Regions from separate parts of the Streptomyces sp. NBC_01077 genome, predicted to be linked through region 3. Evidence: riboswitches for the same ligand, from Rfam matches in the RefSeq annotation. Region 3 holds a riboswitch; each other region holds the start of a gene.
The links. Region 3 has a riboswitch for cobalamin ahead of OG462_RS33715 (ABC transporter substrate-binding protein). Riboswitches for the same ligand answer to the same signal wherever they lie in the genome.

Region 1 (7,040 bases), 5.8 Mb from region 3:
ACCGCGTGGAACAGGCGGCGTTCAAAACGGACGCCCTCGGCCAGGGTCGTCTCGAAGGCGCGGTTGACGGCCTCCTTGGCCATCATGGCGACCGGCTTCGACATCCCTGCGACGGTCTCGGCCACCGCGAGGGCCTCGGAGAGGAGGTCGTCGGCCGGGACGACACGGGAGACCAGGCCCGCCCGTTCGGCCTCGACGGCGTCCATGGTGCGGCCCGTCAGGCACAGCTCCATGGCCTTGGCCTTGCCGACGGCCCGGGTGAGGCGCTGGGAGCCGCCGATGCCCGGGATCACGCCCAGTCTGATCTCGGGCTGGCCGAAGACGGCGGTGTCGGAGGCGAGGAGGATGTCGCAGAGCATGGCCAACTCGCAGCCGCCGCCCAGGGCGTAGCCGGAGACGGCGGCGACCGTGGGGGTGCGGAGGTCGCCGAGCCGGTCCCAGGCGGTGAACCAGTCGGTGAGGTACATGTCCAGGTATCCCTGCGGCTGCATCTCCTTGATGTCCGCGCCGGCCGCGAAGGCCTTCGGGGAGCCGGTGAGGACGATGCACCCGACGTCCGGGTCACGGTCGAGGGCCGCGGTGGCGCTCACGACCTCGTTCATGACCTGGAGGTTGAGGGCGTTGAGCGCCTTCGGCCGGTCGAGTGTGAGCAGAGCCGCACGGCCGCCCGTACGCTCGACGGTGATCGTCTCGTAGTCGGTCCCGGTCATGCGGTGGCCGTTCCCTTCGGTGTTTCGGCGGCCCCGTCGCGCAGGACCCGGACGATGCCGGAGAAGTCCTGGGCCGCTCCGGATCCTTCGGCGAACGCCGCGTACATCTCGGCGGCGCGCAGGCCGAGTCCACCGTGGATGCCGCCGGCGCGCAGTGCGTCGGCGGCGAGTCCCACATCCTTGGCCATCAGCGGCGCCGCGAACCCGGGCCGGTAGTCCCGGTTGGCGGGGCTGGCCGGAACGGGCCCGGGGACCGGGCAGTTGGTGGTCAGTGCCCAGCACTGGCCGGAGGCGGTGGAGGCGACGTCGTAGAGCGCCTGGTGGGACAGGCCGAGGCTCTCGCCGAGGACGAAGGCCTCGCTGACGGCGATCATCGAGATGGCGAGGATCATGTTGTTGCAGATCTTGGCGGCCTGGCCGGCGCCCGCTTCTCCGCAGTGCACGGCCCGTCGTCCCATGACGGCCAACAGCGGTTCGGCCTCGGCGAATTCGGCTTCGCCGCCTCCCGCCATGAACGTGAGGGTGGCGGCCTCGGCTCCCATGACGCCGCCCGAGACGGGGGCGTCCAGAGCCCGGTGTCCGGCTGCTGCGGCCGCGTCGTGGGCGGCCCGCGCGTCGGCCACGTCGATGGTGGAGCAGTCGATGAACAGCGTGCCGGGCTTCGCGGCCGCGAGGAGGCCCTCGTCCCGGTAGAGGGCGAGGACATGGCGGCCCGCGGGCAGCATGGTGATCACCACGTCCGCTTCGGCGGCCGCCGCGACGGCGGACTCGGCCGCCTCCACCCCGGCTGCCGAGGCCGTCGCCAGCGCGTCGGGGACGAGGTCGTAGCCGAGGACCCGGTGGCCGGCGGCGGCCAGGTTGGCGGCCATCGGGCCGCCCATGTGGCCGAGGCCCATGAAGGCGATGACGGTGGTCACCAGGGCACCTCCTGGAACGAGTCGGTGACGGCGGGAAGCCGCAGTTCACGGTCGGCGCCGAGCGGGGCGAAGTACCGGGCCACGTCCTCTCCGGTGACGTCGGCGAGCGCGGCGGGCGACCAGCGGGGATCGCGGTCCTTGTCGATGACCTGGGCCCTGATGCCCTCGACGAGGTCGGGCGAGTTCAGCGCCGCGCAGGAGACTCGGTACTCCTGTTCGAGGACCCGCTCCAACGGGCCGAGCCCGCGGGCTCGGCGCAGCGCGGTGAGGGTGACCTTGAGCGCCGTCGGGGACTTGGCGGCCAGGGTGGCGGCCGCCTCCTCAGCGGCCGGCACGTCCGCGGTGAGGAGCCGGTCCACGATCTGCTCGACCGTGTCGGCGGCGTAGCAGTGGTCGATCCACTCGCGGTGGGCGGCCAGTCGACCGGGCGGTGCCTGGCCGACCTGCGCGGCCAGGGCGTCGTGTACGGACGCCTGCGCGAACCCTGCCGTCAACCGGTCGAGCCGCTCGGCCGGCACGAAGTGGTCGGCGAGGCCGCAGAGCATGGCGTCGGCGGCGCCGACGGCCGCCCCTGTCAGCGCCAGGTGGGTCCCCAGCTCGCCGGGCGCCAGGGCCAGGAGATAGGTGCCGCCGACATCGGGGACGAAGCCGATGCCGGTCTCGGGCATGGCGACCCGGGAGCGCTCGGTGACGATCCGTACGGTGCCGTGGGCCGAGACCCCGACCCCGCCGCCCATCACGATGCCGTCCATGAGGGCGACGTACGGCTTGGGATAGCGGGCGATCAGGGCGTTGAGCCGGTACTCGTCCCGCCAGAAGTCGGCGGATTCCGTGCCACCGGCCCGGGCGTCCTCGTGGATGGCGCGGATGTCGCCGCCGGCGCACAGACCGCGCTCCCCCGCACCGGAGATCACGACGGTCTCGATCGTGGGATCGTCCCGCCAGACGGTGAGGGCCTCCTCGATCCGCAGCACCATGCGATGGCTGAGCGCGTTCAGGGCCTTGGGGCGGTTGAGGATCAGCCGGCCCGTCCGCCCTTCGGTACGGACGATGACCTCCTCGTCCCCGGTCATCGGAGGTGCTCCGTCAGGCCGCGGGCGACGATGACGTTCATGATCTCGTTGGTCCCTTCCAGGATCCGGTGGACCCGCAGGTCGCGGACGATCTTCTCGATGCCGTACTCGCTGAGGTAGCCGTATCCGCCGTGCAGCTGCAGTGCCCGGTCGGCGACGGAGAACCCGGTGTCCGTGGCGAACCGCTTGGCCATGGCGCAGAGTTGGGCCGCCCGCGGGTCTCCCCGGTCGAGGGCCTCGGCCGCCTGTCGGACGAGCGCGCGGGCGGCGGTCAGCTCGGTGGCCATGTCGGCCAGCCGGAACTGGAGGGCCTGGGCGTCGAGCAGTCGGCCGCCGAAGGCCTCGCGGTCGGAGAGATGGGTGAGGCTGCGGTCGAGGGCGCTCTGGGCTCCGCCGAGGGAGCAGGCCGCGATGCCGAGGCGGCCGCCGTTGAGGCCGTGCATGGCGATGCGGAAGCCGTCGCCCTCCGCACCCAGGCGACGGTCGGCGGGGATCCGTACCCCGTCGAGGACGACCTGGCGGGTCGGCTGCGCGTTCCAGCCCATCTTGCGCTCGTTCCCGCCGAAGGAGACTCCCGGGTCACCCCGCTCGATGATGAAGGCGGAGATCCCGCGGGGGCCGTCCGCGCCGGTGCGGGCCAGGACGAGGTACACGTCGGAGACGCCCGCGCCGGAGATGAACTGCTTCACGCCGGTCAGGACGTAGTGGTCGCCGTCCCGCTCGGCGCGGGTGCGCAGCGCGGCGGCGTCCGAGCCCGCGCCGGGTTCGGTGAGGCAGTAGCTGCCCAGGGTCTCGGCGGAGCAGAGGCCGGGCAGCCGGCGGGCGCGCTGGGCATGGTCCCCGTACCGGTCGATCATCCAGGCGACCATGTTGTGGATGGAGAGGTAGCCGGCGATCGAGGGGCAGCCGGTCGCCAGGGTCTCGAAGACGAGGACGCCGTCGGCCCGGGTGAGTCCGGAGCCTCCGTGTTCCTCCCGTACGTAGACTCCGCCGAGGCCGAGCGAGGCGGCTCTGCGGATGACGTCGACGGGGAAGTGCTTGTCCTGGTCCCAGGTCACGGCGTGCGGGGCGAGCTGTTCCTGGGCGAAGTCGAGGGTGACTTCGGCGAGGGCGAGCTGGTCCTCGGTGAGGGTGGTCACGGCGCTCATCCCATCGTCGGGATGGTGAAGCTCGCGCCTTCCTTGACCCCGGAGGGCCAGCGCGAGGTGACGGTCTTGGTGCGGGTGTAGAAGCGGACGGCGTCGGGGCCGTGCTGGTTCAGGTCGCCGAATCCGGAGCGCTTCCAGCCGCCGAAGGTGTGGTAGGCCACGGGGACCGGGATGGGGACGTTGACGCCGACCATGCCGGTGTTGACGCGGCGGGTGAAGTCGCGGGCGGTGTCGCCGTCGCGGGTGAAGATGGCGACACCGTTGCCGTAGGGGTGCTCGCTGGGCAGCCGCAGGGCCTCCTCGTAGTCGGCGGCCCGTACGACGCACAGGACGGGGCCGAAGATCTCCTCCTGGTAGATCCGCATCGAGGGGGTGACCCGGTCGAAGAGCGACGCCCCGGCGAAGAAGCCGTTCTCGTGCCCGGTGAGGGTGAACCCCCGGCCGTCCACGACGAGTTCGGCGCCCTCGCCGACACCGATCCCGACGTAGCCGTTCACCCGTTCCAGGGCGTCCCGGCCGACGAGCGGCCCGAAGTCGGCGTCGGGGTCGTCGGAGGTGCCGATACGGAGGGTCGCGATGCGCTCCTTCAGTTTCGCCACCAGCGCGTCGGCGGTCTCCTCCCCCACCGGGACGGCGACGGAGATCGCCATGCAGCGCTCGCCTGCGGAGCCGTATCCGGCGCCGATCAGCGCCTCGACGGCCTGGTCGAGGTCGGCGTCGGGCATCACGATCATGTGGTTCTTGGCGCCGCCGAAGCATTGGGCGCGCTTGCCGTGGGCGGCGGCGGTGGCATAGATGTGCGCGGCGATCGGGGTGGAGCCGACGAAGCCGAGGGCCTGGACGCGGGGGTCTTCGAGGAGGGTGTCGACGGCTTCCCTGCCGCCGTTGACGACGTTGAGCACGCCGGGCGGCAGTCCGGCCTCCAGGAACAGCTCGGCGAGCCGCAGCGGTACGGACGGGTCGCGCTCCGACGGCTTGAGGATGAAGGCGTTTCCACAGGCCAGGGCAGGTGCGGCCTTCCACAGCGGGATCATCGCGGGGAAGTTGAAGGGGGTGATCCCGGCGACGACGCCCAGCGGGCTGCGCAGCGAGTGGACGTCGATGCCGGTGCCGGCGCTGTCCGTGAACTCGCCCTTGAGGAGGTGCGGGATACCGGCGGCGAACTCCACGACCTCCAGCCCGCGTTGCAGGTCGCCGTGGGCGTCGGCGACGGTCTTGCCGTGCTCGGCGGAGAGCAGCCGGGCCAGGGAGTCCCGTTCGCCCTCGACGAGTTGGAGGAAGCGCAGCAGGACGCGGGCGCGCCGCTGCGGGTTCCATCGGCCCCATTCCCGCTGGGCCTCCTCGGCGTCGGCGATCGCCGCCTCGGTGTCGGCGCGCCCGGCCAGGGGGACCCTGGCCTGGACGGCGCCGGTGTTGGGGTCGTACACGTCGGCGAAGAGACCGGACGTGCCGGTGGTGTGCTTTCCGCCGATGAAATGGGTGAGTTCGCGGACCATCGAAGCCTGCTCTCGTCAGGTGAGGATCCGAGGAAGGCGCGGTGAGGAGCACGGTGCGACACCGATCGGGAGTTCACACCGCGGGTCCGACCGCGGGACAGGGGAAGGCGTGGGCGCCCTCGTCGAGTCACGAACGCGGGGACAGGGCCTCGCCGTTCGGGTACTCCGCCGGATCACCTGGGCCGTGGTCACGTACCGGTGCCATGCGTGTCTGCTCCATCCTCGTGGACAACACGGAACACCCCACGGCCGGTATCCTGACTCCCGGATCAGCGCGCGCTCTCCGGCCTTCCCGACGGATGGTTTCCGCCAGTGGCCTGTACTTCTGAAGAGCACACTCCCCGGTCACAGTGGCGGGACCGCGCCGGATTCACACCGGCTTCCCTGCACCGCGGGCTTCTCACGAACATATAGTTGGACGTCCTGGTAAGTCCACCCCCACTCCGGCGCGCCCCGCGCCGTCCGGGCGGTGGCCGGCACCGCCCCCGTCGAGGTCTCAGACGCGGCGGTCGGCGACCTGGTACGGGACGAACGTGCTGGTGTTCTCGTCCACGGCGAGCGGGCGACCCAGCGGAGGGACCGCGCGCTGGGGGCAGTCGAGGCGCTCGCAGAGCCGGCAACCCATGCCGATCGGGGTGGCGGCCCCGGCGTTGTCGAGGTCGATCCCGTCCGAGTACACGAGCCGGGACGCGTGGCGGATCTCGCAGCCGAGACCGATGGCGAAGGTCTTGCCCGGCTCGCCCCAGCCGCCCCGGTGCCGGGTGACGGCGCGGGCCGTCCAGAGGTGGCGCTGCCCGTCGGGCATGGCCGCGACCTGGACGTGGATCCGGCCGGGCGCGGCGAACGCCTCGTACACGTTCCACAGCGGGCAGGTGCCGCCCGCGCGGGAGAAGTGGAATCCGGTCGCGGACTGCCGCTTGGACATGTTCCCCGCCCGGTCCACGCGCACGAAGGAGAAAGGGACCCCGCGCAGCCTGGGACGTTGGAGGGTGCTCAGCCGGTGGCAGACCGTCTCGTAGCCGAGTCCGAAGTGGTCGATGAGCCGCTCGATGTCGTAGCGGAACGCCTCGGCGGCCCTGTGGAAGGCCCCGTAGGGGAGGATCAGCGCGGCGGCGAAGTAGTTGGCGATCCCGATCCGGGCCAGGCCGTGCGGGGTGGACCCGGCCGGGAAGTCCTCCGCGGCAAGCCGGTCCAGCTCGTCCCCGTATTCGAGCAACGCCAGCTGCGTGGCCATCCGGAACGCCTGCTGGCCGGGCCGCAGCCGCGCGGAGAGGTGGAGCACGCGCCCGGATTCCTCGTAGTGGTGCAGCCGCTCGGAACCGCCCGCCGAGTCTCCGACGACCTGTACGCCGTGCCGGTCCGCCAGCCGGGTGGAGAGCGCGCGGACGACTTCTCCGGGCCGGATTCCGATGCCGCGGGCCAGTTCCTCGGCGGCGAGGTCGGTCTCGTGGAGGTAGTTCTGGCGGCGGTAGAAGAACTCGCGGATCTCCTCGTGCGGGGAGAGCGGTCCACCCCGGTCCCCGCCCCGGCCGTCCGCCACCCCGGCCAGGCCCTCGGCGAGCCGCTGCCCACGGCGGCCGAGGTCCAGGAGGACCTGGGCGACGGCCGGCATCCGGGAGGCGAGCTCGGCGAGGTCGGAGGCGGAGACCCGGGCCTCGGCGACCTCCCCGGCCAGCGCCTCGCGCAGATCCGCGAC
Region 2 (7,040 bases), 2.6 Mb from region 3:
GGAAGTCGTCGAAGCCGTCGTCCTCGGGGCGCTGCTCCAGGCCCAGGTCGTGGTCGAGCTTGGCGGCCTGGATGAGGGTCCAGATCTGGGCGCGGATCGCGGGCAGCTTCGCCGGGTCCATGGACGAGATCTGCGCGTACTCGTCGAGCAGCTGCTCAAGACGCGCGATGTCGCCGTACGAGTCGGCGCGGGCCATCGGCGGCACCAGGTGGTCGACGAGGGTCGCGTGCACGCGCCGCTTGGCCTGCGTGCCCTCGCCCGGGTCGTTGACGAGGAACGGGTAGACCAGGGGGATGTCGCCGAGGGCCGCGTCGGGGCCGCAGGCGGCGGACAGGCCGGCGTTCTTGCCGGGCAGCCACTCCAGGTTGCCGTGCTTGCCCAGGTGGACCATGGCGTCGGCGCCGAAGCCGCCGTCCTCGGCGCGGGCGGCGATCCAGCGGTAGGCGGCCAGGTAGTGGTGGGACGGCGGGAGATCGGGGTCGTGGTAGATCGCGATCGGGTTCTCGCCGAAGCCGCGCGGCGGCTGGATGAGGATCAGCAGGTTCCCGCGGCGGAGCGCGGCGAGGACGATGTCGCCCTCGGGATTGCGGGACCGGTCGAGGAACATCTCGCCGGGCGCCGGGCCCCAGTGCTCCTCCACGTGGGTCCGCAGCTCCTCGGGGAGCGTCGCGTACCAGCGCTTGTAGTCGGCGGCCGGGATGCGGACGGGGTTCTTCGCCAGCTGTTCCTCGGTGAGCCAGTCCTGGTCGTGGCCGCCGGCCTCGATGAGGGCGTAGATCAGCTCGTCGCCGTCGCCGGAGACCAGGCCCGGGAGCTCCTCGGCGGGACCGAAGTCGTACCCCTCGGCGATCAGACGGCGCAGGAGGGAGACGGCGGAGGCGGGGGTGTCCAGACCGACGGCGTTGCCGATGCGGGAGTGCTTCGTCGGGTACGCGGAGAGGACGAGTGCCAGCCTCTTCTCGGCGTTCGGGATGTGCCGGAGCCGGGCGTGCCGTACGGCGATCCCGGCGACGCGGGCCGCGCGCTCGGCATCGGCGACGTACGCGGGCAGGCCGTCCTCGTCGATCTCCTTGAAGGAGAACGGGACGGTGATGAGCCGGCCGTCGAACTCGGGGACGGCGACCTGGCTGGCGGCGTCCAGCGGGGAGAGGCCCTCGTCGTTCTCCTCCCAGGCGGCGCGCGAACCCGTCAGGCAGAGCGCCTGCAGGATCGGCACGTCGAGCGAGGCGAGCGCGCCCGCGTCCCAGGCCTCCTCGTCGCCGCCGGCCTGCGCTTCGGCGGGCTTGGTACCGCCCGCCGCGAGGACGGTGGTGACGATCGCGTCGGCGGTACGGAGGCGGTCGAGCAGCTCCGGCTCGGGGGCGCGCAGGGACGCCACGTACAGCGGGAGCGCCTGCGCTCCGGCGTCCTCGATCGCCTCGCACAGCGAGTCGACGAAGCCGGTGTTCCCGCTCATGTGGTGGGCGCGGTAGTAGAGCACCGCGATCGTCGGACCGTCGGTCGTCCGGGGCGTGCGCTCCAGCGGGCCCCAGGTGGGGGCGGCCGCCGGGGACTCGAAGCCGTGACCGGTGAGCAGGACGGTGTCGGAGAGGAAGCGGGCCAGCTGCTCCAGGTTCGCGGGGCCGCCGTGCGCGAGATAGGCGTGCGCCTCGGTGGCGACGCCGACGGGGACGGTGGACGCCTCCATCAGCTGTGCGTCGGGGGCCTGTTCGCCGCTGAGGACGACCACCGGCTTGCCGGCCGCGCGGACCGCGTCGAGGCCCTCCTCCCAGGAACGGAGGCCGCCGAGGAGGCGTACGACGACGAGCTCGGCGTCGGCCAGGAGACCGGTCAGCTCGGCGAGGGGGAGACGGGCGGGGTTGGCGAAGCGGTACTCCACCGGGCCGCCGGCCGCGCGGGCGCTGAGCAGGTCGGTGTCGGAGTGCGACAGCAGCAGAAGCATGGCGAGCGCAGGCCTTCCTCGGGGTTGTCCGCGCCCCGGGTGGTCGTATGGACGGCGGGAGTTCCTGACTCACCTGCCCGGGATCGTGCTGACGCACGGACCGGACCGGCTCACAGTGGCGGGACCGCGCCGGATTCTCACCGGGCTTCCTCCCCGGGGTCCTGGGACCCCATGCCGTCTGCATAGTAGATCGTGCGGTCGACGGGCCGGGGCGGACGGCCGAGTCGGCCGGATCACACCCGGTGGCCGCCCGGTGGCCCGTCGGTATGCTCGCCGCCATGCCGCCCACCCCGCCCCCGGTGCCCGAGCCGGGCGAACCTCGCATACGGGACCGTGGCGACGCGTGCCCCGGGGCGCTGCGCCTGCACTCCGCCGACGACGGCCGCCTCGCCCGACTCCGCCTGCCCGCAGGACGCTTGACGTCACGTCAGGTCGAGACCCTTGCGGATGCGGCGGAGACCCTCGGCGACGGACGGATCAGCATCACCTCGCGCGGCAACGCGGAGCTGCGCGGCCTCACGGACGACTGCGGGGCGGAGCTGGCGGCGCTCCTCGACGAGGCGGGCCTGCTGCCCTCCCCCACCCACGAACGCGTCCGCAACATCGTGGCCTCCCCGGCCGCGGGCCTCGACGGACTCGGCACCGCCGACGTGCAGTTGTGGGCCCGCGAGCTGGACGCGCTCCTGTGCGCCGCGCCCTGGGCGGCGGCGCTCTCCGGCCGGTTCCTCTTCGTCCTCGACGACGGGCGCGGTGACGTGGCCGGGCTCGGCGGGGATGTGACCTTGGTCGCAGTGGGTCGCGGCGAGGCGCAGCTGCACGTCGGCGGGCGAGCCGTCCGCCTCTCGGGCTCCGACGCGCCCGGCGCGGCCCTGGCGGTGGCGGGCGGGTTCCTGGCCGCGGCGCGGAAGGCCGGAACCGGGGCCTGGCGGGTCCGGGAACTCCCTGAGGGGTACGAGGTGGACGTGGCGGAGTCGGGGGTGACGGCGGAGCCCGTAGCCGCGCCGGAGCTTCCCCAAGGCCCTCCCCTCCCCCCCGGCACCCTCGGCGCCGCCGCCCTCTCCCTCCTCGCCCCGCTCGGCCGGCTCACCGCCGCCCAGCTCCGGGCGCTGCTTCCCGCCGACGAGGTACGGCTCACGCCCTGGCGCGGAGTCGTCGTGGTGGGGGCCGGCGCCGAGCGGCTGCCCGCCCTCGACGCAGCCGGGCTCATCACCCGCGCCGACTCCCCCTGGGCAGGCGTCACCGCCTGCACCGGGCGGCCCGGCTGCGCCAAGTCCCTCGCCGACGTCCGCGCGGACGCGGTCCCGGGCCCACGCCCCGACCACACCGGCCTCCCCGTGCACCCCGACCGCCCAGGCCTCTCCAGCCGCCCCGACCACACCGACCGCCCCGGCCTCCCCGTGCACTTCTCCGGGTGCGAGCGCCGCTGCGGACACCCGCACGGCGACTGGACCGACGTCCTCGCCACCGCCGGCGGCGACTACCTGGTGGACGGCGTCCCCACCCCCCGTACCGCCCTGCCCGAAGCCGTGACCGCGGCCCGTACGACGAGATGAGCGAGAGCAACAGGATGTTCGACTACGAGAAGGACGGGGCGGAGATCTACCGCCGGTCCTTTGCCACGATCCGCGCCGAGGCGGATCTGGCGGGGCTGCCCGCCGACGTCGCCCAGGTGGCGGTCCGGATGATCCACGCCTGCGGCATGACCGACCTCGTACGCGACATCGCCTGGTCGCCGCAGGTCGTCGCGAACGCCCGCGCCGCGCTCCGGACCGGTGCGCCGATCCTCTGCGACGCCCAGATGGTCGCCAGCGGTGTCACCCGGCGTCGGCTGCCCGCCGACAACGAGGTGATCTGCACGCTCTCGGACCCGTCCGTGCCGGGCCTCGCCGCCGACCTCGGCACGACGCGCTCCGCCGCCGCCCTCGAACTGTGGCGCGACCGCCTCGAAGGCTCCGTCGTCGCCATCGGCAACGCGCCGACCGCCCTCTTCCACCTCCTCCAGATGGTCGCGGAGGGAGCCGGAAAGCCCGCCGCCGTCCTCGGCATACCGGTCGGCTTCATCGGCGCCGCCGAGTCCAAGGACGCCCTGGCCGCGCAGGACCTGGGCCTCGACTACCTCGTCGTACGGGGCCGGCGCGGCGGCAGTGCGATGACGGCCGCCGCGATCAACGCGATCGCTCACGAAGCGGAGATCCAGGCATGAGCGGAACCGGCACCACCACCGGCAAGCTGTACGGCGTCGGGCTCGGCCCCGGCGACCCGAACCTGATGACCGTCGCCGCCGTGAAGGCCATCGCCGCCGCCGACGTCATCGCGTACCACTCGGCCCGCCACGGCCGTTCCATCGCCCGCTCGATCGCCGCCGAGCACCTCCGTGCGGACCACATCGAGGAACGGCTGATGTACCCGCTCACGGTGGAGACCACGGACCACCCGGGCGGCTACCGGGGCGCCCTGAACGACTTCTACGAGGAAGCCTCGGCCCGCCTCGCCGCGCACCTCGACGCGGGCCGCACGGTCGCCGTGCTCGCCGAGGGCGACCCGCTGTTCTACGGCTCGTACCAGCACATGCACAAGCGGCTCGCGCACCGCTACGACACGACCGTCATCCCCGGCGTCACCTCGGTGTCCGCCGCCGCCGCCCGGCTCGGCGAGCCGCTCTGCGAGGCGGAGGAGGTCCTCACGATCATCCCCGGCACCCTGCCGGAGGACGAGCTGACGGCCCGTCTCGCGGGCACCGACTCGGCGGTCGTGATGAAGCTCGGCCGCACCTTCCCCACCGTGAAGCGGGCCCTGGAGCGGGCCGGCCGGCTCGACGACGCCCGGTACGTGGAGCGCGCGTTCATGGCGGGCGAGCGGACCGGCGACCTCGTGGACGTCGACCCGGCGTCCGTCCCGTACTTCTCCGTCGCCGTGCTGCCCTCCCGTATCGACCGGGAACCCGCCGTACGGGAGCGGGGCGAGGTCGTCGTCGTCGGCACCGGACCGGCCGGCGCGCCCTGGCTCACCCCCGAGTCGCGCGGCGCGCTCGTCAACGCCGACGTCCTCGTCGGCTACACCACCTACCTGGACCGGGTGCCGGTGCTCCGCCCCGGGCAGATCCGGCACGGCTCGGACAACAAAGTGGAGTCCGAGCGGGCCGAGTTCGCCCTCGACCTGGCCCGGCGCGGCCACCACGTCGCCGTCGTCTCGGGCGGCGACCCGGGCGTCTTCGCGATGGCCACGGCCGTCCTGGAGGTCGCCTGCGAGCCGCAGTACGCGGACGTGCCCGTACGGGTCCTCCCCGGGGTGACCGCCGCCAACGCGGCCGCCGCCGCCGCGGGCGCCCCCCTCGGCCACGACTACGCGACGATCTCGCTCTCCGACCGGCTCAAGCCCTGGGACGTCATCGAGGCCCGGCTGCGCGCCGCGACCGCCGCCGACCTGGTCCTCGCGCTCTACAACCCGGGGTCGAAGTCCCGTACGCACCAGGTGGCGGCCGCCCGCGACCTCCTGCTCGAACTGCGCTCGCCCGAGACCCCGGTGGTCGTCGCCCGTGACGTCGGCGGCCCCGAGCAGTCGGTGCGCGTCGTGACCCTGAAGACCCTGGAGCCGTCCGAGGTCGACATGCGCACCCTGCTCCTCGTCGGCTCCTCGCAGACGCGTGCGGTCGAGCGGGCCGACGGCCGGACGATCACCTGGACGCCGCGCCGCTACGGGTGAGCCTGCCGGCTGCTACCGGCCACCACGGGTGAAGGTGCCGAGACCTTCCTGGTCCAGGTACTCGACGCGGACCGTCTTACCGTCCGGGGAGAACGTGACGCCGGTGAGCCCGACGGCGTTCTCCCCGCGCGTCGGGAAGCCGAACGTGTCGCCGTCGTAGTGGGTGAGCCGGTACGACTGGGGCTCCGGCCCCAGTCGCAGGACCAGCCCACCGTCGCCGCCCCCGGCCACGGTCAGTTCGCCGTAGTAGTCGCTGGTGTACGTCCCCGTGTAGGCGCTGTTCGCCTTCGCGGACGCGGCGTCGCCCGGCGGCTTCGCGTAGTTCGTGGGGGACCGTCCGGCGTCCGCCTGCTGCTGGTAGATGGCATCGACGAGCGGCAGCCAGTCCCGGCTCGGCCTCCCGTCCTGCGCGGTGTCGAAGAAGTCGAGGGCGACGGTGTCGGCGACGCCGACCGGCGCGCCGTTGGTGAGGACGACGATCCCGAGCTGCTCGCCCGGCAGCATCGTGACGTTGGTGTGCGCGCCGAGCGCGAACGCACCGGTGTGGGAGAGCCGCAGCCGGCCCTCGTCGTCGTACGACACGTTCCAGCCGAGGCCGTAGAAGCCGGTCCGGCCGGCCGGTGCGTGCGCCGGGGCGGCGACGGACTCGGGGTGGTGGGTGAGGTCGAGGGCGTCCTCGTCGATGATCCGGCGCCCGTCGAGCGAGCCGTTGGCGAGCTGGAGCCGCAGCCAGGTCGCCATGTCACGGGCCGAGGAGCTGACACCGCCGGCGGGGGACTGGGCGTCCGGGTCCCGTACGTACCGCGCCTTCCACGTCCCGTCGGCCTCCTTGACGTGGCCGAAGGCGCGGTCGGGGTTCGAGGCGAAGTCCCGGAAGGTGGAGCTGGTGTCGTTCATGCCGGCGGGCTTGTAGAGGGTGTCCCCGGCGAGCTTCGCCCAGGGCACGCCCTTCCCCTGCGCCACGGCCTCGGCGGCCGCCGTCACACCGAAGTTGGTGTACGCGTAGCTCGCGCGGAACGGCGCGAGGGGCTCGTACCGCAGGTGGGACAGGATGTACTCCTGGTCGTACCCGAGGTCCTCCAGGAGGTCACCGGCGTGGTCGGGAAGCCCGCTGCGGTGCGAGAAGAGGTCGGCGACCGTCACGTGCGAGGTCACCCACGGGTCCTTCAGCCCGAACTCGGGCAGTTCGGGGTTGACCGGCTTCTGCCAGCCCTCCACACCGACCGTCCCGGCGACGACGGTGGAGGCGACCGGTTTCGACACGGACGCCAGCTGGAACACGGTGTCGGCATCGACCTCGCCGGCCTTGCCGACCTCCCGCACCCCGTACCCCTTGAGGTGGACGACCTCGTCCTCGTACACGACGGCGACGGAGACCCCGGGCAGCCCGGTCCGC
Region 3 (7,040 bases):
GGCGAGGGCGCGGGCGATCTGGACGCGCTGGCGTTCGCCGCCGGAGAGGGTGCGCCAGGGCTGCCGGGCCCGGTCGGTGAGGCCGGTGCGTGCGAGGGCGGAGCGTACGGCGGTCTCGTCGGCCGTCGAGGGCGGCGTCCAGGCACGGCGGTGCGGGACGCGGCCGAGGCGTACGACGTCGGCGACGGTCAGGTCGGTCTGGGTGTCGGCCTGTTGCTCGACGGTGGCGAGGCGCCGGGCGACGGTCCGGCGTCCGAGCGTCCCGAGCGGGTCGCCGTCGAGGGTGACGACCCCGGAGTCCGGTGCGAGGACACCCGCGAGGAGCCGCAGGAGCGTGGACTTCCCCGAACCGTTGGGCCCGAGGAGGCCGGTGACGGTTCCGGGCGTGAGGGTGAGGGTGACCCCGTCGAGGACGAGGCTGCCACCGGCGATACGCGAGACGCGGTCGGCGCGGAGCCCGGCGGAGGCGTGAGGGCCGGTACACGCGCGCGTGGCGGGGCTCGTTGTCATCGCGTGCTCCTCGTGCGGTACAGGACCAGCACGAAGGCCGGTACGCCGATCAGCGAGGTCACCACGCCCACCGGCACCTCCTGGGGGTCGAGGACCGTGCGCGCCAGCGTGTCCGCCCACACGAGGAACACCGCCCCCGTCACGGCCGTGACCGGCAGCAGCTTCGCGTGCCCCGGGCCGGCGAGCGCCCGTGCGGCGTGCGGCAGGACGAGGCCGACGAAGCCGATCGCTCCCGCCGCGGAGACCAGAGCCGCCGTCAGGAGCGCGGTGACGCACAGCAGGATCAGCCGGGTCCTGGCGACGGCGACGCCGAGCGACGCCGCGGCCTCCTCGCCGAACGCGAACGCGTCCAGCGTCCTCGCGTGCCCGCCGCAGACCAGCAGCGCCGCCGCGAGGACCGCGAAGCACACCGCCACATCGCTCCAGCCGGCCCCGCCGAGCGAGCCGAGCAGCCAGAACAGCACGCCGCGCGTGGTCTCGGCGTCGGCCGCCGTCATCACGACGAACGAGGTGAGGGCCGAGAAGAGCTGCATCGCGGCGACGCCCGAGAGGACCACGCGGTCCGTCGAGCCACCCAGGGTGTGGCTCAGGAGCAGCACGAGACCGAAGGAGCACACCGCCCCCAGGAACGCCCCTCCGGTGACGGAGAGGACTCCCCCGCCGACACCCAGGACGACGACGGCGACCGCGCCGGTCGAGGCGCCGGAGGAGACGCCGAGGACGAAGGGGTCGGCGAGCGGGTTGCGCAGCAGCGACTGCATCACCGCCCCGCAGACCGCGAGCCCGGCGCCGCAGACGGCGGCGAGGAGGGTACGGGGCAGCCGCAGGTCCCACACGATGCCGTCCCGGATCGGCGAGACCTCCGAGACTCCCCCGCCGAGGTGGGCGGCGACCACGGACCAGACGTCGCCGACACCGATGTCGGCCGGGCCGATGGTGATCGCCACGGCGACGGAGGCCGCCAGGACCGCGAGCCCCGCCACCGTCCACAGCAGCGCGGCGCCCCCTCCGCGTACGACGAGCGCGGACCGGGCGGGCGAGGTCGCGGTCACTTCGCGAGACCGTACGAGCGGAGCGCGGCCGCCACCTTCTCGACGCCCTCGACCGTCCGCAGGGTCGGGTTCATCGCCTGGCCGCTGAGCAGCACGTACCGCTTCTTCCGTACCGCCGTCATGTTCCGGGTGACCGGGTCGGACTCCAGGAACTCGATCTTCTTGGCGGCGCTCTCGGCCGACTGCGAGCGGCGGGTCAGGTCGCCGATCACGAGGACGTCGGGGTCGCGGTCGGCGACGGTCTCCCAGTTGATCTGGGGCCACTCCGCGCGCGTGTCGTCGAAGACGTTCTTCATGCCGAGGGTGCGGGTGACGATGCCGGGGGCGCCGCAACAGCCCGCCATGTAGGGCGATTCCGCGTTGGCGAACCAGTAGAGGACCGTGACGTCCGTGAAGTCGCCCGTGGAAGTGGCCTTGGCCACCCGTGTCCTGAGCGAGGCGACGAGCTTCTCGCCACGCTCCGGAACGGCGAACACCCGGGCCAGGTCGCGGATTTCGCCGTACACCGTCTCCATGGTCAGCGGCCGGGTACGGACCCCGTCGCCGTCGCCGCTGTTGTCCTTGCCGACGCAGTCGGTGGGCGAGAGGTAGGTGGGGACGCCGAGCTTCTCGAAGCGCTCACGGGGCGCCACCCCGCCCTTGCCGAGGGTGTACGCGAAGGAGGCCGCCGCGAAGTCGGGTTCGGCGTCGAGGACCTTCTCGAAGGAGGGGTAGCGGTCGGCGAGGCGCGGGACCTTCGCGTTCTCCTTCTCCAGGCCCTTGAGCACCGGGTCCGTCCAGGTCGCGGTGCCCACCATGCGGTCGGCGAGGCCGAGGGCGAGCATGATCTCCGCCGCACCCTGGTCGAGGGCGACGGCCCGCTGCGGTGGCCGGTCGACGGTGACCCGCTGTCCGCAGTTGTCGTCGAGTGTCACGGGGTGGCCCGAGGTCGTACCCCCGGTGCTCTTCGCGGACGGGGCGGCGGTCCCGCCCCCGCACCCGGTCGCGGTGAGGATCAGTGTGCCGGCGGCCAGGAACAGCGCGGCGGAGCGGGCGGGGTGTGCGAGCGGCACGGGAACTTCCTCTGCGGCCACGGCTCATACGCGGAGCCTGTCGTACGGTGCTCCCCGTACGACAGCGTGCCGCCGGGGCCGCCAGCAGGTCTTCGGACTCGGGGTCAGCCGGACGGAGCGCCTTCCCGGGCCCGTCGTGCCGCCCAGTGGCCGATGCTCCGCCCGTCGCCCTCACCGCTGCGCGTCAGTTCCGGTTTCGCACCGGATTCCCTGACCCGTGCACGTACCCGTTCAGGTGCGTACAAAGGTGCGACTGGCCTCGGCACAGTACCACCGGCCCGCTCGGCGGCCCGGGGGCGCCGCCGGTGGCGAACCGGCGCCGGTCCCGTCTCAGATGCGCAGCTCCTTGGCCTCGAAGCGGCCGTCCCCCAGGACCAGGACGAAGGAGACCTGCTGCCCCTCGGAGAGCGTGCGGCCCTCCCCCTCGATGTCCTCGGCGCTGAACCAGACCTGCTCCTCGGAGCCCACGGGGACGACGAATCCGTAGCCGCCGGTGCGGTTGAAGGAATGCACGAACCCTTTGCTTCTGCCTTCCACGGCGGCCTCCTCGTCGTCACCGGCGACGCGGCCGAGGGGGGCGAGGGCCCGCTCGGCCGCATCCGCGTCTCAGACGACTTCTACCCCGTGCGCCCGCCGTTCGCCCGTGGCGCGTCGCGCGGGCGACCAGGGCGCTGCGGTGTGCAGGCCGTGTGTACGTACCACTCCCCGGAGTCTCGTACAATATTCAACAGAGGCCTGGTGTCGGAGATCCCCCGTGTCCGACACCGGGCCTCTGCCTGTCTTCCGTCAGGCCGTGCCGCTGACCGTGAGCCAGCCGCACGATCACCTCGACCGCGAGTCCGCGAGTCCGCGAGTCCGCGAGTCGACCATCTGACCCATGGGTCGACCAATCAACCCCACTCTGATCGATATTCGATCATTCGACACTTTTACATTGACTCGCTCATCGGCCACACCTAGCTTCTGGCGGCACCAGACCTCGAGAAAGGTGTCGCACATGACCATGGAGGCATTCCCCGGGCGGCGTGCGACGGTCGGTGGGCTCATCGCCGTCGCGCTCGCCCTCGCCGGCAGCGTCACCCTCACCACCGCGCCCGCCTCGGCCGCCGGGAGCACCACGTACGTGGACTGCTCCCGCCCGGACGCCGGCGACGGCAGCCAGGCCTCGCCGTTGAACAGCATCGCCCAGGCCAACGCACGGACGTACGCCGCCGGTGACACCCTCGCCCTCGCGTCCGGCACCACCTGCGTCGGTTCCCTCGCCCCCAAGGGCAGCGGCACCGCCAACGCCCCCATCACGCTCACGAGTTACGGCGCCGGCGCGCTGCCCGTGATCGACGGTGCCGGCGCCCCGGACACCGTCTCCCTGACCAACCAGGACCACTGGCGGATCGGCAACCTCAAGCTGACCAATCCCGCCGCCTCCCTCGCCCGCCGCACGGGGCTGCGGATCTCCGCGAACGACGGAACGGCGCACCGCGGCTTCGACATCGGCCACCTGGTCGTCGACCGCGTCGCCGGCCAGACGAGCAAGAACAGCCCGACCACGGAGGACTTCGTCCAGTCCGCCGGCATCGTCACGGGCGCGAGCGGCACCGGCTCGACCCTGAACGACGTCTACGTTCACGACAACCAGATCAGCAACACGGGCGGGGGCGGCCTCAAGATCCGGGTCGGCGCCATGGCCGTGAAGGGCTCCGGGGTCCTGATCGAGCACAACGTCATCAAGGACGTCGGGGGCGACGGCATCATCGCCAGCTACGCCGACGCGCCCATGATCCAGTACAACAACGCCTCCGGCATCGGCAACGGCGTCTATCCCTTCTCCGGCGGCAACTTCGCCGGCATCTGGGTGCTCGGCGACCACAACCCGACCATCCAGAAGAACGCCGTGTACGGGATCACCAGGATGTCCGTGGCCGACAGCCAGGCCTTCGACTGCGACTGGGGCAACACCGGCACCTGTCTGATCCAGTACAACTTCAGCCGCGACAACATCGGCGGCTTCTTCCTCGACTGCGACGGGTGCGGCACCATCGGCGGCGCCCAGCAGGTCATCCGCTACAACATCTCCGAGAACGACTGCCGGATGAGCAGCGTCAGCGCGGGCCGGTCCGCGCTGCACCTGTACAACAACGTCTTCTACTGCACGGACAAGAAGTTCAGCATCACCCTCCCCGACGAGAGCGTCGTCGAGAACAACATCTGGGTGGGCACCAGCGACTCCCGGCTGCCCACGGGCGCGGGGATCTCCTGGCTCTGGAACGTCTTCCAGGGCGTGCCGAGGCCGACCGCCAACGGCATCGTGGCCGACCCGCGGTTCGTGAACCCCGGCACGGGCGGCAACTCGCTCGACTCCGCCGACGGGTACAAGCTCCGCGCCACGTCGCCGGCGCTGAACAACGGCTCAGTGATCAGCGGCAACGGAGGCCGCGACTACTGGGCGAACCCGGTGTCCGCGACCTCCAAGCCGCATCGCGGCGCGTACAACGGCCCCGGCTTGTAGCCCGCTCGCGTCCCGGGGCGGGTCGCTGTCAGGCGCCGGGGGTGGTCGTCCTCGTCAGCCACGGGGCGGCGGCCGCGAGCAGGGCGGTCACGCCGAGCGGGATCGTCGGCCCGGGTACGGGGGCGAAGTGCGGCGAGTGGTTGGCGGGGACGGTGTCGGGGAGGCCGTCCTCCAGGAGCGAGGCGGGGTCGATGCCCGCGTAGAGGGCGGGGTCGGCACCGCCGAAGTGCCAGAAGACGGACGGGACGCCGAGCGCGGTCCCGAAGGTGCCGAAGTCCTCGCTGCCGGTGATGATCTGAGTGAGCGTGAAGACCCGGCCCTCACCGAGGACTTCCGTGAGGGATTCCTGCACGAAGGCGGTCGCCGCCGCGTCGTTGACGGTGACCGGGAAGGAGTTGAGCGGGGTGAACTCGGGCTCCTTGGGGGCGCCCGAGGCGACGGCCTCGGCCCGGACGATGCGCGTGACGGCGGCCAGGATCCGGTCGCGTACGGCCGGGGTCGTCGAGCGGACGTTGATCCACAGTTCGGCGGAGTCCGGGATGATGTTCTCCTTCGTCCCGGCGTGCAGCGAGCCGACGGTGACGACGCCGGTCTGGGCGGGTCCGATCTCCCGGGAGACCACCGTCTGCAGCCGCATCACGACCGCCGCCGCGAGCACCACGGGGTCGACGGCCGTCTCCGGGGAGGAGCCGTGTCCGCCCCGGCCGAAGAGGGTCACCCGGAAGCTGTCGGAGGCCGCCATCACCGGTCCCGGCCGGGTCCCGACGAAGCCGACCGGGGCGGGGGCCACGTGCTGGCCGAGGCAGACCTCGGCGCGCGGGAAGCGGTCGAGGAAGCCGTCCTCGATCATGGCGGGCGCCCCGCCGACCTCCTCGGCGGGCTGGAAGACGGCGACGACGGTGCCGTGCCAGGCCTCCCGGTGGGCGGCGAGCTGGGCGGTGGCGCCGAGCAGACAGGTGACGTGCATGTCGTGCCCGCAGGCGTGCATGACGGGCACTTCGTTGCCGTCGGGGTCGGTGCCGGTGGCGGTGGAGGCGTACGGGAGTCCGGTCTCCTCCTTGACGGGGAGGGCGTCCATGTCGGCGCGGAGCAGGACGACGGGGCCGGGGCCGTTGGCGAGGACGCCGACGACTCCGGTCCGTCCGACGCCCTCGGTGACCTCCCAGCCCTGGGCCCGCAGCTGCCCGGCGACGACACCGGCGGTGCGGAACTCCTGGAACGAGAGCTCGGGGTGGGCGTGCAGATCCTCGTAGAGGGCGAGCAGCCCGGGCAGCCGCGCGTCGAGACCGGAGAGGAGCGGGGCGAGGGGCGTGGCGGCGGTCTCGACGGTCATGCGGGGTCCTTTGCGGTGGTGAGGGCCGGGGACGTCGACGGTTCGTCGGCGGCGGCGCGGAAGGCGGCCGCGTCCTGTGGGGTGAGGCAGGCCATGACGGCGGCGATCAGCGCGCCGAGGACGAGGAAGCCGAAGGCGACCTGGAAGGAGAAGGCGTCGGCGAGGGTGCCCATGACGGGCGGGGCGACCATGCCGGCGACCTGGCCGCCGAGGATGACGACGGCGCTGCCCACGCCCACGTACGCCGGGGAGAGACCGGCGAGGGGGACGGCGAAGATCGGCATGTACGCGAGGGAGGCGGCGAAGACGGCGACGGTGCCGAAGACGACGAAGCCGGTGACGGACGGCGCGTTCGCCATGAGGAGCAGGGCGACGGCGGAGACGGCCATGCCGGGGACGATGATCTTGCGGTGGTGGCCGCCGAGCCGGTCGGCGAGCCGGCCGCCGAGGACGGTGGCGAGCGCGGCGCCGAGCGCGGGGATGGCGATGAGGGCTCCGGCGGAGGTGAGGGAGACGCCGTGCTCCTCACTGAGGTACGAGGGGACCCAGGTGTTGAGGCCCCAGACGATGGTGCTGTAGCCGAACAT
Region 4 (7,040 bases), 4.7 Mb from region 3:
GAAGACGGCGGTGGCCATGTCCGCCGTGCTGAACCTCGTCGGCGCGTTCCTGTCCGTGGAGGTCGCCAAGACGATCTCCGGCGGGATCATCAACGAAGAGGGCATCCGTACAGAGGTGATCTTCGCCGCGCTGGTCGGCGCCATCCTCTGGAATCTGCTGACCTGGCTGCTCGGACTTCCGTCCAGCTCCTCCCACGCCCTCTTCGGCGGCCTCATCGGCGCCGCGGTCATGTCGGCCGGCTGGTCGGCCGTGAACGGCCCCACCATCGTCACCAAGGTCCTCATCCCGGCCGTCGCCGCTCCGATCGTCGCCGGTCTCGCCGCGATGCTGGCCACCCGGCTGACGTACAGGATCGGCGCCAAGACCGACGAGAAGCACACCGCCAAGGGCTACCGGGTCGGCCAGATCGCGTCCGCCGGTCTCGTCTCCCTCGCCCACGGCACCAACGACGCCCAGAAGACGATGGGCATCATCACCCTGGCCCTGGTCACCGGTGGCGTCCTCGCCCCCGGCTCCAACCCGCCGATGTGGGTCATCGTCTCCGCCGGTATCGCGATCGCCCTCGGCACCTACCTCGGTGGCTGGCGCATCATCCGCACCATGGGCAAGGGCCTCACCGACCTCCGTCCGCAGCAGGGCTTCGCCGCCCAGACCAGCGCCGCGACGGTCATCCTGGCCTCCTCGCACCTCGGCTTCTCCCTCTCCACCACCCAGTCCTGCTCGGGTGCCGTGATGGGCGCCGGTCTCGGCCGCAAGGGCGGTGTCGTCCGCTGGTCGACCGCGACCCGGATGTTCGTCGCCTGGGGTCTGACCCTGCCCGCCGCGGGCCTGGTCGGCGCCGGTGCCGAGTTCCTCACCAAGCAGGGCCCCTGGGGCATCGCCGCCGTCGCGGTCCTGCTGGTCGCCGGCTCGGGCGTCATCTGGTCGCTGTCCCGCCGCAAGCCGGTCGACCACAACAACGTCACCGCCGACGACCTCGACGCCGAGCCCGCGGGCGTCGTGACCACCGCCATCGCGGCCGTCACCCCGCCGCCGGCCGCCGGTACCGTCGCCGCCGTCGCGGACGAGGACCTCAAGACCACCATCCCCGCACCGGCTCCCACCGACCCGGCCGCTCCCTCCGCCCCCGCCGCAGCGGTGTAAGGAACGAACGACATGAAGATCGACTGGGCAGCTCTCGGCTCCGTCTTCGGAGTCAGCCTCGTGGCGACCGTCGCGCTGGTGGGCCTCTTCACCCTCGGCGTCATCGGCCTCTCCAAGCAGGAGCAGGCCGCCGCCCAGGGAGGCTCCGCCACCCTGGCCCGCACCGGCGCCTACGCCTGCTTCGCCCTCTGCCTCTCGGCAGTGGCGTACGGCATCTATCTGATCGTCGCCTGAGGCCCCTCCGACGGTCCACGGCACACCGGCCGGGCGGTCCGCACCTTCGGGTGCGGACCGCCCGGCCGTCGTCGTCACGGCGGCGTGTCTGTGGTGCTTCGCACAGTGACCCGACGCAGGTCAAGGGTGAGTTGACGGGTGTTCTCGGGCCGTGGTGGACTGCCGAGGCCATTACGGCGGCAGTAGAGGAAGTCCGGTGCGAATCCGGCGCGGTCCCGCCACTGTGACCGGATCCGAAGGGTCCGGGAGTCAGGAACTCTCGCCGCCGGTCACGTCGATCCAGGGCGCGGACCCTGAGTGAGGACATGCGCCATGCCCGGCCGCAGCAGTACCAGCCGCCTCTCCCCGGACGGATTCGCGTACGGCGCGGCCGCGGGTCTCGCCGTCGACCTGCTCATCGGCGACCCCCGCCGCGGACATCCCGTCGCCGCGTTCGGCCGGGCGGCCGCCGCGGTCGAGAACCGCCTCCACCACGACCACCGCGGCTGGGGTGCCCTGCACACCGCCGTCTGCGCCGGCTCCACCGCCGCCCTCGGAGCGCTCGCCGCCCGGGCCGTACGGAACCGGCCGGCCGCCACCGTCGCCCTGACCGCCGCCGCCGTGTGGGCCGTCGTCGGCGGTACGAGCCTGGGGCGGGAGGCCCGCGCGATCGGCGGGGCGCTCGCCGCCGGGGACCTGGACGTCGCCCGGGAGCGGCTGCCGCATCTGTGCGGGCGCGACCCGCAGTCCCTGGACGGGCCCGCGATGGCGCGCGCCGTCGTCGAATCGGTCGCCGAGAACACCTCCGACGCCGTGGTCGGCGCCCTGTTCTGGGGCGCGGTCGCGGGCGTACCCGGCCTGGTCGGCTTCCGGGCCGTCAACACCCTCGACGCGATGGTCGGCCACAAGTCGCCCCGCCACCGCCGCTTCGGCTGGGCCTCGGCCCGGCTCGACGACGTGGCCGGCTGGCCCGGCGCCCGGCTGACCGCCGTACTCGCGACCGTCGCCGGAGGGAACCCGCGGGGTGCGCTGAAGGCCTGGCGGGCGGACGCGGGGAAGCATCCCAGCCCCAACGCGGGCCCGGTCGAGGCCTCCTTCGCGGGCGCGCTCGGCGTACGGCTCGGGGGCACCCTGTCGTACGGCGGACGGGTCGAACACCGGCCGGTGCTCAACGGGGAGGGGCGCGCCGTCGAGGTGACCGACATCGACCGGGCCGTACGGCTGTCGCGCCGGGTCACCGGACTCACTCTGGCCGCCTGCGTGGGCGGCCGCCTGATCATCGGCGCCCTGGGGGCCCGGAAGCGGAGGAACGCATGAGGGGTGGGGGACTGCTCGTCGCCGGGACCACGTCCGACGCCGGAAAGAGCGTCGTGACGGCCGGCATCTGCCGCTGGCTGGTCCGAAAAGGACTCAAGGTGGCGCCGTTCAAGGGGCAGAACATGTCCCTCAACTCCTTCGTCACCCGCGAGGGCGCCGAGATCGGGCGTGCCCAGGCCATGCAGGCCCAGGCGGCGCGGGTGGAACCCACCGCGCTGATGAACCCCGTCCTGCTCAAGCCCGGCAGCGACCGGTCCAGCCAGGTCGTCCTGATGGGGAAGCCGGTCGGTGAGCTGAGCGCCCGCGGCTACCACGGGGGCCGCCAGAAGGAGCTCTTCGAGCCGGTGATGGCGTGCCTGGAGGAGCTGCGGAGCACGTACGACGCGGTGATCTGCGAGGGCGCGGGCAGCCCGGCCGAGATCAACCTGCGGCGCACCGACATCGTGAACATGGGCATCGCTCGGGCCGCGCGGCTGCCCGTCGTCGTGGTCGGCGACATCGACCGGGGCGGGGTCTTCGCCCAGTTCTTCGGGACGACGGCGCTCCTCGCGCCCGAGGACCAGGAGCTGATCGCGGGCTATCTCGTGAACAAGTTCCGCGGCGACGTGACCCTGCTCGAACCGGGGCTCGACATGCTGCACGGGCTCACCGGGCGGCGGACCTTCGGCGTCCTGCCGTACGCGCACGGGCTCGGCATCGACGAGGAGGACGGCCTGCGGGTCTCGCTGCGGGGTGCGGTCCGTGAGTCCGTCGTCGCGCCGCCGGTCGGCGAGGACGTGCTGCGGGTCGCGGTCTGCGCGGTGCCGCTGATGTCCAACTTCACCGATGTGGACGCGCTGGCGGCCGAGCCGGGTGTGGTCGTGCGGTTCGTGGACCGGGCGGAGGAGCTGGTCGACGCGGACCTCGTGATCGTGCCGGGCACCCGGGGCACGGTGAAGGCCCTGTCCTGGCTGCGCGAGCGCGGGCTCGCCGACGCGCTGCTGCGGCGCGCCGCCGAGGGGCGTCCGGTACTCGGCATCTGTGGCGGCTACCAGCTGCTCGGCGAGCACATCGAGGACGAGGTCGAGTCCCGGGCCGGGGCCGTCGACGGTCTCGGGCTGCTGCCCGTACGGGTCCGGTTCGCGCCCGAGAAGACGCTTGCCCGGCCGGTGGGGTCGGCGCTCGGCGAACGGGTGGAGGGGTACGAGATCCACCACGGGGTCGCCGAGGTGCTGGGCGGGGAAGCCTTCCTGGACGGGTGTCGGGTCGGCGCCGTGTGGGGGACGCACTGGCACGGCTCGCTGGAGAGCGACGGGTTCCGGCGGGCGTTCCTGCGAGAGGTCGCCGCGGCGGCGGGGCGGCGGTTCGTGCCGGCGCCGGACACGTCGTTCGAGGCGCTGCGGGAGGAACAGCTGGACCGGCTGGGGGACCTGATCGAGGAGCACGCGGACACGGACGCGTTGCTGCGGTTGATCGAGGAGGGGGCTCCGAAGGGGCTGCCTTTCGTGCCGCCGGGTGCGCCGTGAGCGCGGTCGCGCCGGGCGCGGGGCGGGGGTGTCGCCCGGGTGCGGGACGGCGGGGGTGTGCACGGCCTTCGGCCGTGCCGGGGTTCCCACCCGTGCGACGTGTCGAGAAGAGTGCGGGTGGCCCCCGTGAGGGGTTGCTCGCCGTTGGCGGCCGCAGGCTGTCATTCGAGCATCAGCGATCTGAAGGAGTGACCACCCGATGAGCACCCGGTATCCGTTCACCGCCGTCGTCGGTATGGACGACCTGCGGCTCGCGCTGCTGCTCAATGCCGTCAGCCCGGCCGTGGGCGGTGTGCTCGTCCGGGGGGAGAAGGGGACCGCCAAGTCCACCGCCGTGCGCGCGCTCGCCGAGTTGCTGCCCGCCGTGCCCGTCGTCGCGGGGTGCCGGTTCAGTTGCGATCCAGGCTCGCCCGACGCGGGCTGCCCCGACGGGCCCCACGAGGTCGCTCCCGGGGCCGAGCGGGCCGCGCGCATGGTCGAGCTGCCCGTCGGCGCCTCCGAGGACCGGCTCGTCGGCTCGCTCGACATCGAGAAGGCGCTCAGCGAAGGGGTCAAGGCCTTCGAGCCCGGGCTTCTCGCCGCCGCCCATCGCGGCATCCTCTACGTCGACGAAGTCAATCTGCTGAGCGATCACCTCATCGATCATCTGCTCGACGCCGCCGCCATGGGATCCTCCTACGTCGAGCGTGAGGGTGTCTCCGTACGGCATGCCGCCCGCTTCCTCCTCGTCGGCACCATGAACCCCGAGGAGGGCGAGCTGCGGCCCCAGCTTCTCGACCGGTTCGGTCTGACCGTCGAGGTGGCCGCGTCGCGCGACCCGCAGCAGCGGGTCGAGGTCGTCCGCCGGCGGCTCGCCTTCGAGGACGACCCCGCCGCCTTCGCCACGCGCTGGGCCGACGAGGAGACCGCGCTGCGCGGCCGGATCACCGCCGCCCGCGCCCTGCTGCCCCAGGTGACGCTCGGCGACGCCGTACTGCTCCAGATCGCCGCCACCTGTGCCGCGTTCGAGGTCGACGGCATGCGCGCCGACATCGTCATGGCCCGCACCGCGACCGCGCTCGCCGCCTGGGCCGGACGCACCGAGGTCACCTCCGAGGACGTACGGCAGGCCGCGCTCCTCGCCCTCCCCCACCGGCGGCGCCGCTCCCCCTTCGACGCCCCCGGCCTCGACGAGGACAAGCTCGACGAGACCCTGGAGGAGTTCAAGGGTGAGGAGCCGGACCCGGACCCGGATCCGGACCCCGAGCCCGACGGGCCCGGCGACGGCGGTCCCGGTGACGGTGGCCCCGGCGGGGGTGTTCCGCCGCAGAGCGACGGGCCCGCCGCCGAGAACTCCCCCGCTCCCGAGGAGACTTCCGCTCCCGCGCCCGCTCCCCAGGGCGCCGGTTCCGGGGAACGCGCGGCCGTCGCCGCCTCCGAGCCCTTCCGTACGAAGGTGCTCAGTGTCCCGGGTCTGGGCGAGGGCGCGGCCGGGCGCCGTTCCCGGGCCCGTACCGAGCACGGCCGTACCACCGGATCCGTACGCCCCCGTGGCGCGCTGACCAAGCTGCACCTGGCCGCCACCGTGCAGGCCGCCGCCCCGCACCAGAAGGCCCGTGGGCGGACCGGTCCCGGGCTCGTGGTCCGCCGGGACGACCTGCGGCAGGCGACCCGGGAGGGGCGCGAGGGGAACCTGGTGCTCTTCGCCGTCGACGCCTCCGGTTCGATGGCGGCCCGGCAGCGGATGAGCGCCGTCAAGGGCGCCGTCCTCTCCCTGCTGCTCGACGCCTACCAGCGGCGCGACAAGGTCGGCCTCATCACCTTCCGGGGCCGTGACGCCGAGGTCGCGCTGCCGCCGACCTCGTCCGTCGACGCGGCCGCCGCCCGGCTGGAGAAGCTCCCGACCGGTGGTCGTACCCCGCTGTCGGCCGGGCTCCTCAAGGCCCACGACGTCCTGCGCGTCGAGCGGCTGCGGGACCCCTCGCGCCGTCCGCTGCTCGTCGTCGTGACCGACGGGCGCGCGACCGGCGGCGGCGCCGACCCGGTGGCGCTCGCCGCCCGCGCCGCGCGGCTGCACGCGGCCGACGGCACGGCCTCCGTCGTCGTGGACTGCGAGACCGGACCGGTACGGCTCGGCCTCGCCCGTGAGCTGGCGCGTGAACTCGGCGGCACCGCCGTCACCTTGGACGAGCTGCGCGCCGATTCGATCGCCGGCCTCGTCAGAGACGTACAGGCAGGACAGACAACCACCAGGAGGGCCGCTTAATGCCGCAGGGACAGCCGACCGTCGTTCCCGACGACGGTCTCACCACCCGTCAGCGCCGCAACCGCGCACTGGTGATGGTGCACACGGGCGTCGGCAAGGGGAAGTCGACCGCCGCGTTCGGCATGGCGCTGCGCGCCTGGAACCAGGGCTGGCCGATCGGGGTGTTCCAGTTCGTCAAGTCCGCCAAGTGGAAGGTCGGCGAGGAGAACGCCCTCAAGGCGCTCGGCGAGACCGGCAAGGGCGGCACCGTCACCTGGAACAAGATGGGTGAGGGCTGGTCCTGGATCCAGCGCGAGGTCGCCGAGGGCGAGCAGTCGCACGAGGAGAAGGCCCGCGAAGGCTGGGAGCAGGTCAAGCGGGACCTCGCCGAGGAGAAGTACAAGTTCTACGTCCTCGACGAGTTCGCGTACCTCCTGCACTGGGGGTGGATCGACACCAAGGAGGTCGTCGAGGTGCTGCGCGACCGTCCCGGGCACCAGCACGTCGTCATCACCGGCCGCAACGCCCCGCAGGAGCTCGTCGACTTCGCGGATCTCGTCACCGACATGTCCAAGGTCAAGCACCCGATGGACGCCGGTCAGAAGGGCCAGCGGGGCATCGAGTGGTAGCACGTCTC

Region 1: linked by a shared signal. The riboswitch ahead of OG462_RS07385 (CoA-acylating methylmalonate-semialdehyde dehydrogenase) and the one ahead of OG462_RS33715 (ABC transporter substrate-binding protein) in region 3 are both predicted to bind cobalamin.
Region 2: linked by a shared signal. The riboswitch ahead of cobN (cobaltochelatase subunit CobN) and the one ahead of OG462_RS33715 (ABC transporter substrate-binding protein) in region 3 are both predicted to bind cobalamin.
Region 4: linked by a shared signal. The riboswitch ahead of OG462_RS12305 (cobalamin biosynthesis protein) and the one ahead of OG462_RS33715 (ABC transporter substrate-binding protein) in region 3 are both predicted to bind cobalamin.

Annotation. Positions count from the first base shown of each region.
Region 1 is NZ_CP108669.1:1,655,993-1,663,032, forward strand. Features, by position in the region: gene OG462_RS07365 (enoyl-CoA hydratase) at 1-710, opposite strand, end outside; gene mmsB (3-hydroxyisobutyrate dehydrogenase) at 707-1,627, opposite strand; gene OG462_RS07375 (enoyl-CoA hydratase/isomerase family protein) at 1,624-2,700, opposite strand; gene OG462_RS07380 (acyl-CoA dehydrogenase family protein) at 2,697-3,848, opposite strand; gene OG462_RS07385 (CoA-acylating methylmalonate-semialdehyde dehydrogenase) at 3,845-5,344, opposite strand; cobalamin riboswitch at 5,574-5,753, opposite strand; gene OG462_RS07390 (short-chain fatty acyl-CoA regulator family protein) at 5,841-7,040, opposite strand, start outside.
Region 2 is NZ_CP108669.1:4,812,259-4,819,298, forward strand. Features, by position in the region: gene cobN (cobaltochelatase subunit CobN) at 1-1,942, opposite strand, end outside; cobalamin riboswitch at 1,978-2,136, opposite strand; gene OG462_RS21605 (cobalamin biosynthesis protein CobG) at 2,209-3,495, shown strand; gene OG462_RS21610 (precorrin-8X methylmutase) at 3,510-4,145, shown strand; gene OG462_RS21615 (precorrin-2 C(20)-methyltransferase) at 4,142-5,644, shown strand; gene OG462_RS21620 (serine hydrolase) at 5,657-7,040, opposite strand, start outside.
Region 3 is NZ_CP108669.1:7,442,880-7,449,919, reverse strand. Features, by position in the region: gene OG462_RS33725 (ABC transporter ATP-binding protein) at 1-510, opposite strand, end outside; gene OG462_RS33720 (FecCD family ABC transporter permease) at 507-1,562, opposite strand; gene OG462_RS33715 (ABC transporter substrate-binding protein) at 1,559-2,614, opposite strand; cobalamin riboswitch at 2,701-2,826, opposite strand; gene OG462_RS33710 (cold-shock protein) at 2,945-3,151, opposite strand; gene OG462_RS33705 (right-handed parallel beta-helix repeat-containing protein) at 3,612-5,120, shown strand; gene OG462_RS33700 (amidohydrolase) at 5,149-6,453, opposite strand; gene OG462_RS33695 (MFS transporter) at 6,450-7,040, opposite strand, start outside.
Region 4 is NZ_CP108669.1:2,754,423-2,761,462, forward strand. Features, by position in the region: gene OG462_RS12295 (anion permease) at 1-1,144, shown strand, start outside; gene OG462_RS12300 (hypothetical protein) at 1,157-1,378, shown strand; cobalamin riboswitch at 1,525-1,657, shown strand; gene OG462_RS12305 (cobalamin biosynthesis protein) at 1,691-2,674, shown strand; gene OG462_RS12310 (cobyric acid synthase) at 2,671-4,179, shown strand; gene OG462_RS12315 (putative cobaltochelatase) at 4,379-6,424, shown strand; gene cobO (cob(I)yrinic acid a,c-diamide adenosyltransferase) at 6,424-7,032, shown strand; gene OG462_RS12325 (cobyrinate a,c-diamide synthase) at 7,026-7,040, shown strand, end outside.